Regions from separate parts of the Anaerobacillus sp. genome, predicted to be linked through region 1. Evidence: predicted binding sites of a transcription regulator. Region 1 holds the regulator's gene; the other holds the start of a gene.
The links. Region 1 encodes LexA, which represses DNA repair genes until DNA is damaged. Its sites were predicted from a motif close to CGAACATATGTTCG; they were not measured.
Positions count from the first base shown of each region.

Region 2: a site for LexA is predicted at 3,909-3,922, ahead of uvrB (excinuclease ABC subunit UvrB). Genes of this name have one in related genera too.

Region 1 covers NZ_JBKBWN010000005.1:22,317-28,021, forward strand. Annotated here, with positions in the region: gene tkt (transketolase) at 1-445, opposite strand, end outside; gene ACK4M9_RS08100 (DUF896 domain-containing protein) at 571-813, opposite strand; gene ACK4M9_RS08105 (YneB family resolvase-like protein) at 934-1,605, opposite strand; gene yneA (cell division suppressor protein YneA) at 1,571-1,909, opposite strand; gene lexA (transcriptional repressor LexA) at 2,066-2,689, shown strand; gene ACK4M9_RS08120 (alpha-galactosidase) at 2,807-5,188, opposite strand; gene ACK4M9_RS08125 (glycoside-pentoside-hexuronide (GPH):cation symporter) at 5,185-5,705, opposite strand, start outside.
Region 2 covers NZ_JBKBWN010000014.1:64,238-69,942, reverse strand. Annotated here, with positions in the region: gene uvrA (excinuclease ABC subunit UvrA) at 1-976, opposite strand, end outside; partial or broken gene ACK4M9_RS17500 (RNA-guided endonuclease TnpB family protein) at 1,096-1,782, opposite strand; gene uvrB (excinuclease ABC subunit UvrB) at 1,806-3,779, opposite strand; gene ACK4M9_RS17490 (MFS transporter) at 4,036-5,331, shown strand; gene ACK4M9_RS17485 (DUF2198 family protein) at 5,691-5,705, opposite strand, start outside.

The DNA.
Region 1 (5,705 bases):
GATTAACGACTTCGAAATTTTCTTTATTATATACAGCAGCTAAATGTCTTTCCGCCATCGCCATACCAACTGCCATTGCAACTCCTTGTCCTAACGGACCAGTTGTAGCATCAACACCTGGAGTATGTCTATATTCCGGATGTCCTGGCGTTTTACTTCCCCATTGACGGAAGCTTTGTAGATCTTCTAAAGACAGATCATACCCTGAAAGATGTAATAAGCTATATAAAAGCATAGACCCGTGCCCTGCTGATAATACGAAGCGATCCCTGTTAAACCAATTAGGGTTATTTGGATTATGATTCATATACTTTGCAAAAAGTGCATAAGCCATAGGTGCAGCGCCCATCGGCATTCCTGGGTGACCGGAGTTTGCCTTTTCAATACTATCAATTGATAATGTACGAATTGTATTAATTGCTAATTCATCAACGTTTACTGTCATTTAAGATCATCCTTTCTTTCCTCAATCCACATTTTATTACGTTTTTTATCATATACCTTCTCATAAAATTTAACAAGGCTATCTGTGGATAAAATAGTGAATTTTTGTCGAATAAAAAAGAGATGTTAATGCTTTAAGTTACTTTTATTAGTTTGCTTACTTGCTTTTAGCTTTTTCGGTGTGACATCCTTACCTTCATCATCGACAACTTTAATAGAATGAAGTTGATTTTTAAATGAGGAACGAAACGTTTGAATATATTCTTGCCGTAATTGTTGCTGTTCCTTTGTTTCCTCAATTGTAAGACTATTTAATTTTGCTTTTTTTGAAAGTTCATTAATCCGCTTTAACTTTTCACTTGATAACATTATAACCCTCCATAAATTGATTAGACCTACTGGTAAATTTACATCAAGTACAAGACCTTTTCAACTTTTTAATAAGGAGTGCTAAATGGCTTACATGTAAATATTCGTTGTTTTCACCTTTTAATTGACTTCCACTGGGTTGAATTCGTGTTCTTGACTGTCTTTAAGATGCTCTTGATAACGACGGTGAACGGTCGCTTTTGAAACATCATAGCCAAATCCCCTTAAGGTAGCTGCTATTTCTCGAAAGGTTAGTTTCATTTTCTTCAGCCTAACAATTTCTTCTATAGGAATTTCCTTTTTTATTCGACCACCTGCGTTAGTATTCCCTAAATTTTCAAAAGGATTATAGCCATTTTTAATAGCTCTATTCATTCCACGTTTTATCTTCAGATTATGAAGCTTTCTCTGATATTCTTCGACAACACTTACGATATCTAAGACAAGCGTATCAGTTTCTGAAAGTTTTAATTCGCCATTATCGTTAATCGTTTGGATTTGAACGTCGTATTTTATTAATTGATGGACTAGAGCAATTTTCGTATTCCCTCTTCCAAGCCGAGTATCATCTTGTATTAACAAGACCTCCGCTCTTTTCTCCTTGAAATCTTCCAAAATCTCAAAAATTCCATCTCTCTCAATTTCAAATCCACTTGCCTTCTCTTCAATAATTTTAAAGATGGAGAGATCATTTCTCTTTGCCAACAATACTAATTCCTCTTTTTGTCTTGATAATGACGTTTCCTGAGTTTGTTTATCAGTACTTACTCGACAGTAAATGATCGCTTTCATTTTCAACACCTGCATCCTTATTTGTTTGTTGAGGAACGAGTAGAACTTGTCCGGCATAAATGTGATGATCCCTAAGATTATTCTGTTCTTTTAATATCGTTATGTAAGACTGGACGGTTACTCCATCTGTGTATTTGCTTGCAATTGACCAAAGTGTATCTCCATTTTTTACTTCTACTTCTATGAAATGCTCATATTTAGGTTGGGCAGAAACATGAGCAGACATTAACATGTAAGCGATTATAGTAATAAATAATGCAATATAACTAATATCTGAGAATGAAAACTTTTGTCTTTTATCCATTTAAAACACTCACTTTCTTATATAAGATCATATGTTCTCTTTTATAATATAACGAACATTCGTTCTTGTCAACTGTTTTTAGAACTTATGTTTGCATATTTGATACAACTGAAGTATAATTATGGTAAGATAATGAAGAAAATGGGGTGCTACATAATGAATAAGATTTCAAAACGGCAGCAAGAAATTTTAGATTATATAAAAGATGAAGTTCGGAAAAAAGGGTATCCACCATCAGTTCGAGAAATCGGTGAAGCAGTAGGGTTAGCATCTAGTTCTACTGTGCATGGGCACCTTTCTCGCCTCGAAAAAAAGGGATTAATTCGCAGAGACCCTACAAAACCTAGAGCCATTGAAGTTCTTGATTTAAAAGACGAAAGCTATGAACAGCTAGCACCTAATACTTCATATGTACCTATCATCGGTAAAGTAACTGCCGGAGAACCAATTACAGCTTATGAAAATGTAGAGGATTACTTACCCCTTCCCGAAAAATTCGTTGGGGACGACAAAGTCTTTGTTCTCGTAATCCAAGGTGATAGTATGATTGAGGCAGGAATTTTTGATAAAGATATGGTTATTGTTAGGCAACAGCCGACGGCAAATAACGGGGATATCGTTGTGGCTATGACTGAAGAAGATGAAGCTACAGTTAAACGTTTCTTTAAAGAAAAAGACTTTATTAGACTACAGCCGGAAAACTCTTCAATGGAACCTATTATTCTACAAAACTGTTCGATTTTAGGGAAAGTTATTGGGGTATTCCGCTCGGTACACTAACAGTTAATATGTCTAATTATAAAAAGGATCAACTTTGGTTGGTTCTTTTTTGTGTTTTTGGAAAGAATTTGGCTTGACATATCCAGGTAAAAAAGCAAGGAGTCTGACTCCTTGCTTCTACATATTCTCTATTAAATTATTACATACTTCCATAAAATATAATCTTGAAGAAAAATCATTAAAGACTCTTATATCTTGATCATAACCTGTTCCTTGAAACCCTTGCTTCAACCAAATACCGGCCTCATTAATAACGTCTCCTGGTATGACATAATCCTCAACTTCACCATTTAAAGAGTAGAACTTTGAGACGATGTTGTGTAACATTGAATCTTGTTTAATATGAACCGGCGAGTACATATTAATTAAATCACCAAACACTTTTACTGGTATTTTAAAGGGCATATTGTAAAAGTGATAAATTGCACCAGGTAAAAGCCCTTTTCCGATAAACTTCATTCGAGCACTCTGCTCATTATATAGGATCTGAAAAATACCGCCAACTGCTCGCAAACCATCTTCCGAAACAACCATCCAGCTTGTCCCACTACCTATTGTAGGATTGTTCACCCGGTAAAACCGTCCAAATTGAAATACTTGTCGCCAATCTTTATAGCACTGAATTTGTTCTCTCATTTCATCCAACGCATCTTTTGACATATCCGATAAATTTAATTCAAAACCCAACAACCCAAAGCATGCAGTGTTGAATCTAGTTGATAACGGAACACTTCTTAACGTCTGATGGTTTGGACATACTGAAACATGTGCCCCCATGACTGATAAAGGATAGCCATAACTAGCCCCTTCTTGAATACTTAAACGACTGATAGCATCTGTGTTATCACTCGTCCACACTTGCGGCATGTAACAGAGCATCCCTAAGTCGAAACGGTTACCTCCTGAGGCGCAGCTTTCAAATAAGATATTTGGAAAAGTCTCGGTTAGCTTCCTTAAAACTCTGTAAAGTCCAAGAGTATACCGGTGTAAAAATTCTCCCTGTCTATCTGCTGGAAGTGCCGAACTATACGCATCTGAAAAATTACGATTCATATCCCACTTCACATAGCTAACGCCTTTTTTCAAGAAAATATTCGCCATTTGCGAAATGAGATAATCCTGGACTTCTCGCTGTGTTAAATCTAATAACATTTGATTTCTGCCTTTTGAATGGGCTCTATTAGGAATTTTCACTGCCCACTCTGGATGTTCCTTGTAACATTTACTGTTTTCATTGACCATTTCTGGCTCAACCCAAATACCAAAGGCCATACCAAGTTCTTCAATTTTTTTAGCTAGTCCCTCTATTCCGTTCGGGAGCTTTTTCTCATTTACATACCAATCGCCTAAGGAACTAGTGTCATCATCTCTCTCACCAAACCAGCCATCGTCAAGGACAAATAACTCAATTCCAATGTCCTTTGCTTTTTTTGCAAGACTCAATAATTTCTTTTCATTAAATTTAAAATAGTGAGCTTCCCAACTATTTATAAGTACCGGTCTCTGTTTGTTTTGCCACGTTCCTCTAACAATATGTTTCTGGATAAATTGATGAAAACGTTGACTCAACGTGTTAAAACCTGAGTCACTATAAGAAAATACCGCTTCAGGTGTATCGAACACTTCATCAGATTGCAAATACCAATTAAATTCGGTCGGATTAATTCCACTCATTACCCTAGTCCCACCATTACTGCCTGGCGAGACGCTAGCATAATGATTACCGCTATAAACAAGATTAAAGCCATAGCACTTCCCAAAATCCTCCGATGTATTAGGCTCTGAAAGCATGAAAAACGGATTCGTCCGATTACTCGAAGTTCCACATTGGCTACTAACACTCATAGCAGCTCCTTTTAAAGGAACCACTTGCTTATTCATTTCATTTGCCCAGCTACCTGTAAAGGTTGTCATTTCAAAGTTCTTATGATCAAAGTCAATTTGTAAACTCATTATTTTCTCAATCGTAATTCCATGTTCTTCTTTATTAATTACTCGTACTTTCCTAGTGATAACATCAGCTTCAAAAAATACTTGATAAATAAGCTCGAGATAAACTTCACGGTGCGCCTCTTTTAAAGTGACGACTAAAGTTTGAACTTCCTCTTCTGTGCCGTAGGCTCCTGGTAAATCAGTGAGAGCTAACTGCCCTTGATGAATCGAATGTGAAGAGTAAAGAAAATCACTTGTTCGACTTCCATCCGCGTAGACAAAGATTGCTGAAGGTTCACGAATGTCTCCTTTACCTAAAGTACTAAACTCAAGCGTTGTCCATTCAAGACACCTTTTAGGAAATCGATCGTCGTACTGGATCGTGTTCCCAGGTAAATAGTTCATTTTTGAGGTTAGAGCATCTACTATACTAGTTTTTACAGACGTTTCGAAGCAAAGTTTTCTTCCATAATAAAGATGAGAGAGATGCCCTGAAGGCAAGCTTCTAAATAAATAGGTTGTGTTTTTTGTCTGTAATACAAATAATCCATCTTGATATAAGATCATATGGCCCTCCTTTTCTCAAGCTCACCATTAATGAAACTAAGTTTTTCCTCTGTAAGCTTAAATCGCTTTACAAAAAACAAAATCGATATAATAAGTCCAATCATCGGTATAACAATCATTAACATTCGTAATCCAAAAAGGGTTTCCTGGGTCTGAACTGCTGCGTCTGGATCTAAACCAATAAGATCAAGACCAACACCAGCAATGAATACGGAAATTGCCGAAGACAATTTTACGACAAATGTTTGAAGTGAAAATATCACACTCTCTGAACGCATGTCGTTTTTCCATTCACCGTAGTCTACACTATCCGCAAGAAATATCGTCGTTAATACCGTTGCTATCCCAAAGCCAGTAAAAATGATACTAGCAGCAATTGCTAGTGGAACGATTGATTTAACATTGGCTACACCTAAAGCAAAAAGCAAACTATAGCCGACTATTGTCAATAAAATTGCCCCTACTAATAACCGCTTACGACTCACATATTTTCGTAATACTGGGACAAACATCATCG
Region 2 (5,705 bases), on a different contig from region 1:
CACAAACACTAGCAAGAAGTTGGGGATAGTATTGTGAACTTGTTGGTTCCCACGGCGCAATTGCGTGTCCTCTTAATGTTTTCGACCAATCAGGAATAACAAGATCTAAATCAACCTCTAACTTCGATCCTAGCCCATCACATGTCGGACAAGCACCAAATGGGCTATTGAACGAGAACATTCTAGGTTCGAGTTCACCGATAGAAAACCCACATTGTGGGCAGGCATGATGCTGGCTAAACAGAAGCTCTTCGCCATCAATAATATCGATCATGACGCGACCATCCGCTAGATTTAATGCTGTTTCAAGAGAGTCAGCAAGTCTCGTTTCAATTCCTGGTTTGACGACAATCCGGTCGATCACAACTTCAATGCTATGCTTTTTATTTTTTTCTAAATTAATTTCTTCAGCTACTTCAAGTATTTCGCCGTTAACCCGGACGCGGACGAAACCTTGTTTTTTTATATCTTCAAGCGTTTTCACATGCTCACCTTTACGCCCAGAAACAATAGGTGCTAAAATTTGCATTTTTGTCCGTTCCGGAAAGCTCATAATTTGATCAACCATTTGTTGAATCGTTTGCGATGAAATTTCAATTTCATGCTTCGGACAAACTGGTCGACCAATCCGCGCATAAAGCAATCTTAAATAATCATATATTTCCGTAACTGTTCCAACCGTTGAACGCGGATTTCGGCTCGTCGTTTTTTGATCAATCGAAATTGCCGGCGATAATCCTTCAATTGCATCAACATCAGGCTTGTCCATTTGTCCTAAAAACTGGCGAGCGTATGCCGATAAAGACTCTACGTAGCGTCGCTGCCCTTCTGCATAAATCGTATCAAAAGCTAAAGACGACTTTCCTGATCCAGACAAACCTGTGAGGACAACTAGTTTGTCACGTGGGATCGTTACATCAATATTTTTTAAATTGTGAGAGCGAGCCCCTTTTACAACAATATTTTCTAAAGCCATGTATTCATGTCACCCTTCCACTATATGCTTGTTCAGTGAACTACCCGCCACTTAATTTTCTATCGAAAAATTGAAGTGGGGGGCTTCCTAAGTAAAGACACCTAATGGTATCTAGTTGATTAGGCTATCCCTGTCGTCCCGACAGTTAATCGTAATGCTTCATTACGAAGATTGATTCCTGCGTTCACATCTCTTTGATGATAGCTCTTACACGATGGACATTCCCATTCACGCAAAGCGAGATGTTTCACGTCTTTATGTTTGTAGCCACAACACGAACACAGCTGACTACTTGCGAAGTTTTTGGCGACAACTACTACTTGTTTGCCATACCAACTTGCTTTGTATTCAAGCATGTGACGAAATTGATACCAAGAAGCTTCACTAATTGCCTTGGCCAGGTTCTTATTCTTTACCATGTTTTGAACAGACAGATTTTCTATCCCAATCACGTCGTGGTTTTTGACAAGATGGGTTGAAAGTTTGTGTAAGAAGTCTGTACGGGCATTCGTCATTTTTTCATGAGTACGAGCGACCTTTTTTCGTTGTTTGTACCAATTGGATGAACCGATGTTTCGTCTAGAAAGTATTTGTTGAGCTTTTACTAACTTTTGTTCTAGCGAATGAAGCCACTTCGGATGTTGATAGACGGTACCATTCGAAAGAGTCGCAAAAGCTTTAAGACCAACATCGACACCGATAGACGAATGAGTTTTAGTCAATTCCTCCATTTCTGTTTCTACCAAAATACTAATGAAGTATTTACCGCTTGGATTGCGCCTAATCGTGGCCTTCATCATTCGGCCATGGAAACTGACCTCTACTAAACTCACCCTTCCGCCTTTAACTCGATAATTAAGTCACGAAGTTCTGCGGCACGCTCAAAGTTCAACGCCTTGGCAGCCTCCTTCATTTCTACTTCCATTCGCTCAATGACAGCGGCACGCTCTTTCTTACTTAACTTTGTAATCGGAGCGGCTGTGTATTCTTCATCCGTTTCCGCTGCCATTGTCGCTTTAATGATGTCTGGGATATCTTTTTGAATCGTTGTTGGTACAATGCCGTGCTTTTCATTATAAGCCTCTTGAATGGCCCGACGTCGATTCGTTTCCTTTATGGCGATATCCATTGAACTGGTGATTTTATCGGCATACATAATGACATGACCTCTAGCGTTACGAGCCGCACGTCCAGTTGTTTGAATTAATGAGCGCTCAGAACGTAAAAAGCCCTCTTTATCAGCATCTAAAATCGCCACTAACGAAACTTCAGGAATGTCTAAACCTTCACGAAGGAGATTAATCCCAATCAGGACGTCAAATGTCCCTATTCGTAACTGACGAATGATCTCAATTCTTTCTAACGTTTTAATTTCGGAGTGTAAGTAACGTACTTTAATTCCTAGTTCCTTTAAATAATCGGTTAAGTCTTCAGACATTTTTTTCGTTAATGTCGTAACGAGAACCCGTTCATTTCTCTCAACATGATCATGGATCTCACCAATAAGGTCATCAATTTGACCTTTGATTGGACGTACATCTATTGTAGGGTCAAGCAACCCTGTTGGGCGAATAATCTGCTCAACCATTTTTGGTGTGTGTTCTAATTCATAAGGACCTGGTGTTGCCGATACAAAAATCGCTTGTCTAATTTTTTTCTCGAACTCTTCAAAACGAAGTGGACGATTGTCTTTAGCCGAAGGCAAACGGAAACCGTGATCAACTAACACTTGTTTACGTGCTTGGTCACCATTAAACATCCCCCTAACTTGCGGGAGAGTAACGTGTGATTCATCGACAACCATTAGAAAGTCTTCTGGGAAGAAGTCTATTAACGTATATGGAGTTGCACCAGGCTCACGGAAAGTTAAATGCCGTGAATAGTTCTCAATCCCATTGCAATAGCCCATTTCTTGCATCATCTCAATGTCATAACGAGTCCGTTGCTCAAGCCGTTGCGCCTCAAGGAGCTTTCCATTCTCATGTAGTTCTTTTAAACGTTCTTCAAGTTCTGCTTCGATATGGACAATCGCCTTTTTAAGATTTTCTTCACGAGTAACGAAGTGGGATGCCGGGAAAATTGCGACATGGTTACGTTCGCCAAGAATCTCACCAGTAAGAGCATCTACTTCGGTCATTCGATCAATCTCATCTCCAAAAAACTCCACACGAATACAACGCTCATCTTTTGAAGCAGGGAAAATTTCAACGACATCACCGCGGACACGGAACGTTCCACGCGTAAAGTTAATATCATTTCGATCATATTGAATGTCAACCAAATCTCTTAAAAGTTGATTACGATCTTTTTCCATGCCCGTCCGTAATGAAACGACAAGGTCACGATATTCCTCAGGAGAACCTAATCCATAAATACATGAAACACTGGCAATAATAATGACGTCTTGGCGCTCGAATAAAGCACTTGTTGCCGAGTGACGGAGCTTATCGATTTCATCGTTAATGCTCGCATCCTTTTCTATATATGTATCGGAATGGGCAATGTAAGCCTCAGGCTGGTAGTAGTCATAGTACGATACAAAATATTCCACTGCATTATTCGGGAAAAATTGCTTAAACTCACTATATAGCTGTCCTGCTAACGTTTTATTATGAGCAATCACAAGTGTCGGCTTATTTACCTCTTTAATAACATTAGAGATCGTAAATGTTTTTCCTGTCCCAGTTGCACCCAGAAGCGTTTGCATCTGTTTTCTTTCTTTTAATCCGGATACTAGCTCTGTGATCGCTTGTGGCTGATCACCTTGTGGCTCATACTTTGAAACAAGCTGAAATTGCTCCAAATTTGCCCCCTCCAATTTTGTATTTTTAGTGAACGATTTTTTAGGCGTTGCTGTATAATTGTGAAAAAAAATCTGTTTTATGCTCTCTACTCATTATATCACAAGGATAACACATTCAAACATCAATTACGAACGTATATTCCTACTGTGATAAAAATTACATTCGACAAAATCCAAACAATGGTAAACTCAACTTGTAGTAAGCATTATTGGCATGTTGTTAATGCCAGATCAATTAGTACCGGAGGAATGAACTATGGCAAAACTTATTAATTGGACTCCCGAAAACGAGCATTTTTGGGAAAATGAAGGAAAAAAAATCGCTAATAAAAATTTACGAATATCGGTATTTGCACTCATTCTTGCTTTTTGCGTTTGGCAACTATGGTCAGTGACTGCCGTTAGACTTAATGATGTTGGTTTTCAATTTACTAAAGGGGAATTATTTACCCTCGCTGCCCTACCCGGTTTAACAGGAGCAACATTACGGTTAGTATATACATTTTTGCCTAGTATCCTAGGTGGAAAAAGAACAACTTTGATTACAACAGCCGTTTTGTTAATTCCAGCAATCGGCATTGGCTTCGCAGTTCAAAATCCAGAGACACCATATTCAATGATGTTACTATTAGCAGCGTTATGCGGTCTTGGCGGCGGTAATTTAGCTTCTTCTACAGCAACTTTAAATCCATTTTTCCCGAAAAAAAGTAAAGGAACTGCGAATGGAATTAATGTTGGCATTGGAAATCTCGGTGTCAGTGTCGTTCAATTCGTTGCTCCGTTGGTGATTGGTGTTGGCTTTATCGGGGCTCTAACTGGTGGCGCGCAAATTATGCCAGACGGCACTGAGGTCTACATTCAAAACGCTGCATTTATATGGGTGATACCAATTATCATCGCCTTCTTCTTAACATTATTTTTCATGGATGAGCCACCAGTCGTTAAGCAAAGTATTGGCGCGCAGTTATCGGTGTTGAAGCTTAAGCATACATGGATTATGGCTTGGCTTTATATTATGTGCTTCGGATCTTTTATTGGATTTGCTGCAGCCTTTCCTTTACTAATCCGTTCTGAATTCCCTGAAGTTAGTGCTGTTACCTTCGCCTTTTTAGGACCATTCGTTGGTGCCAGTGTCCGCCCATTAGGAGGTTGGATATCTGATAAAGTTAACAGTGGTGCAAAGGTTACATTTTGGGTCATTGTAAGTATGATTATTGCAACAAGTGGTGTAATTTTCTTCCTTCACAATCAGAATTTTTACGGCTTCCTAATTATGTTTCTTATTTTATTTGCTGGAACAGGGATCGCCAATGGATCAACATTTAGAATGGTACCGTTTATCTTTGAAGAAAAAGCAGTCGCTCCAATTCTCGGTTTAATTGCCGCGTTTGCAGCATATGGTGCCTTCTTTATCCCGAAAATTTTTGGTTGGTCAATTGACACGACAGGGACTGCAGATTTAGCATTGTATATTTTTATCGTGTATTACGTCATTAGCCTTTGGGTTTGTTGGAATTGGTATACGAGGAAAAATTGCGAGTATAAGTGCTAATTTATTAATTGGAAAATATCTCCATAAGATTTTAAGGGTAGTTGCTTCTTCTAAGGGAAGAGCAACTACTTTTTTGTAGTGTCGCTGAATTTCCTTTCTCTTCGCTGTAAAACTCTAACGAATTTTAGAGGCTCGTTCAAGAAATTTCAGCGACATAGACCTTATCGTTTCAGTTTCTGTTATAGAACTCTTATAAAGACCGCTGAATTTCCTTTCTCTTCGGTGTAAAACTCTACCGACTTTTAGTCGCTCGTTCAAGAAATTTCAGGGACAGATAACAATAAAAAAACATGTGATTTCTAGTGTGAAATCGCATGTTTTGCTTATGAATGGCTTGTTAGACCTCTGAAAAAAACCGGTTATACTCCACGGTT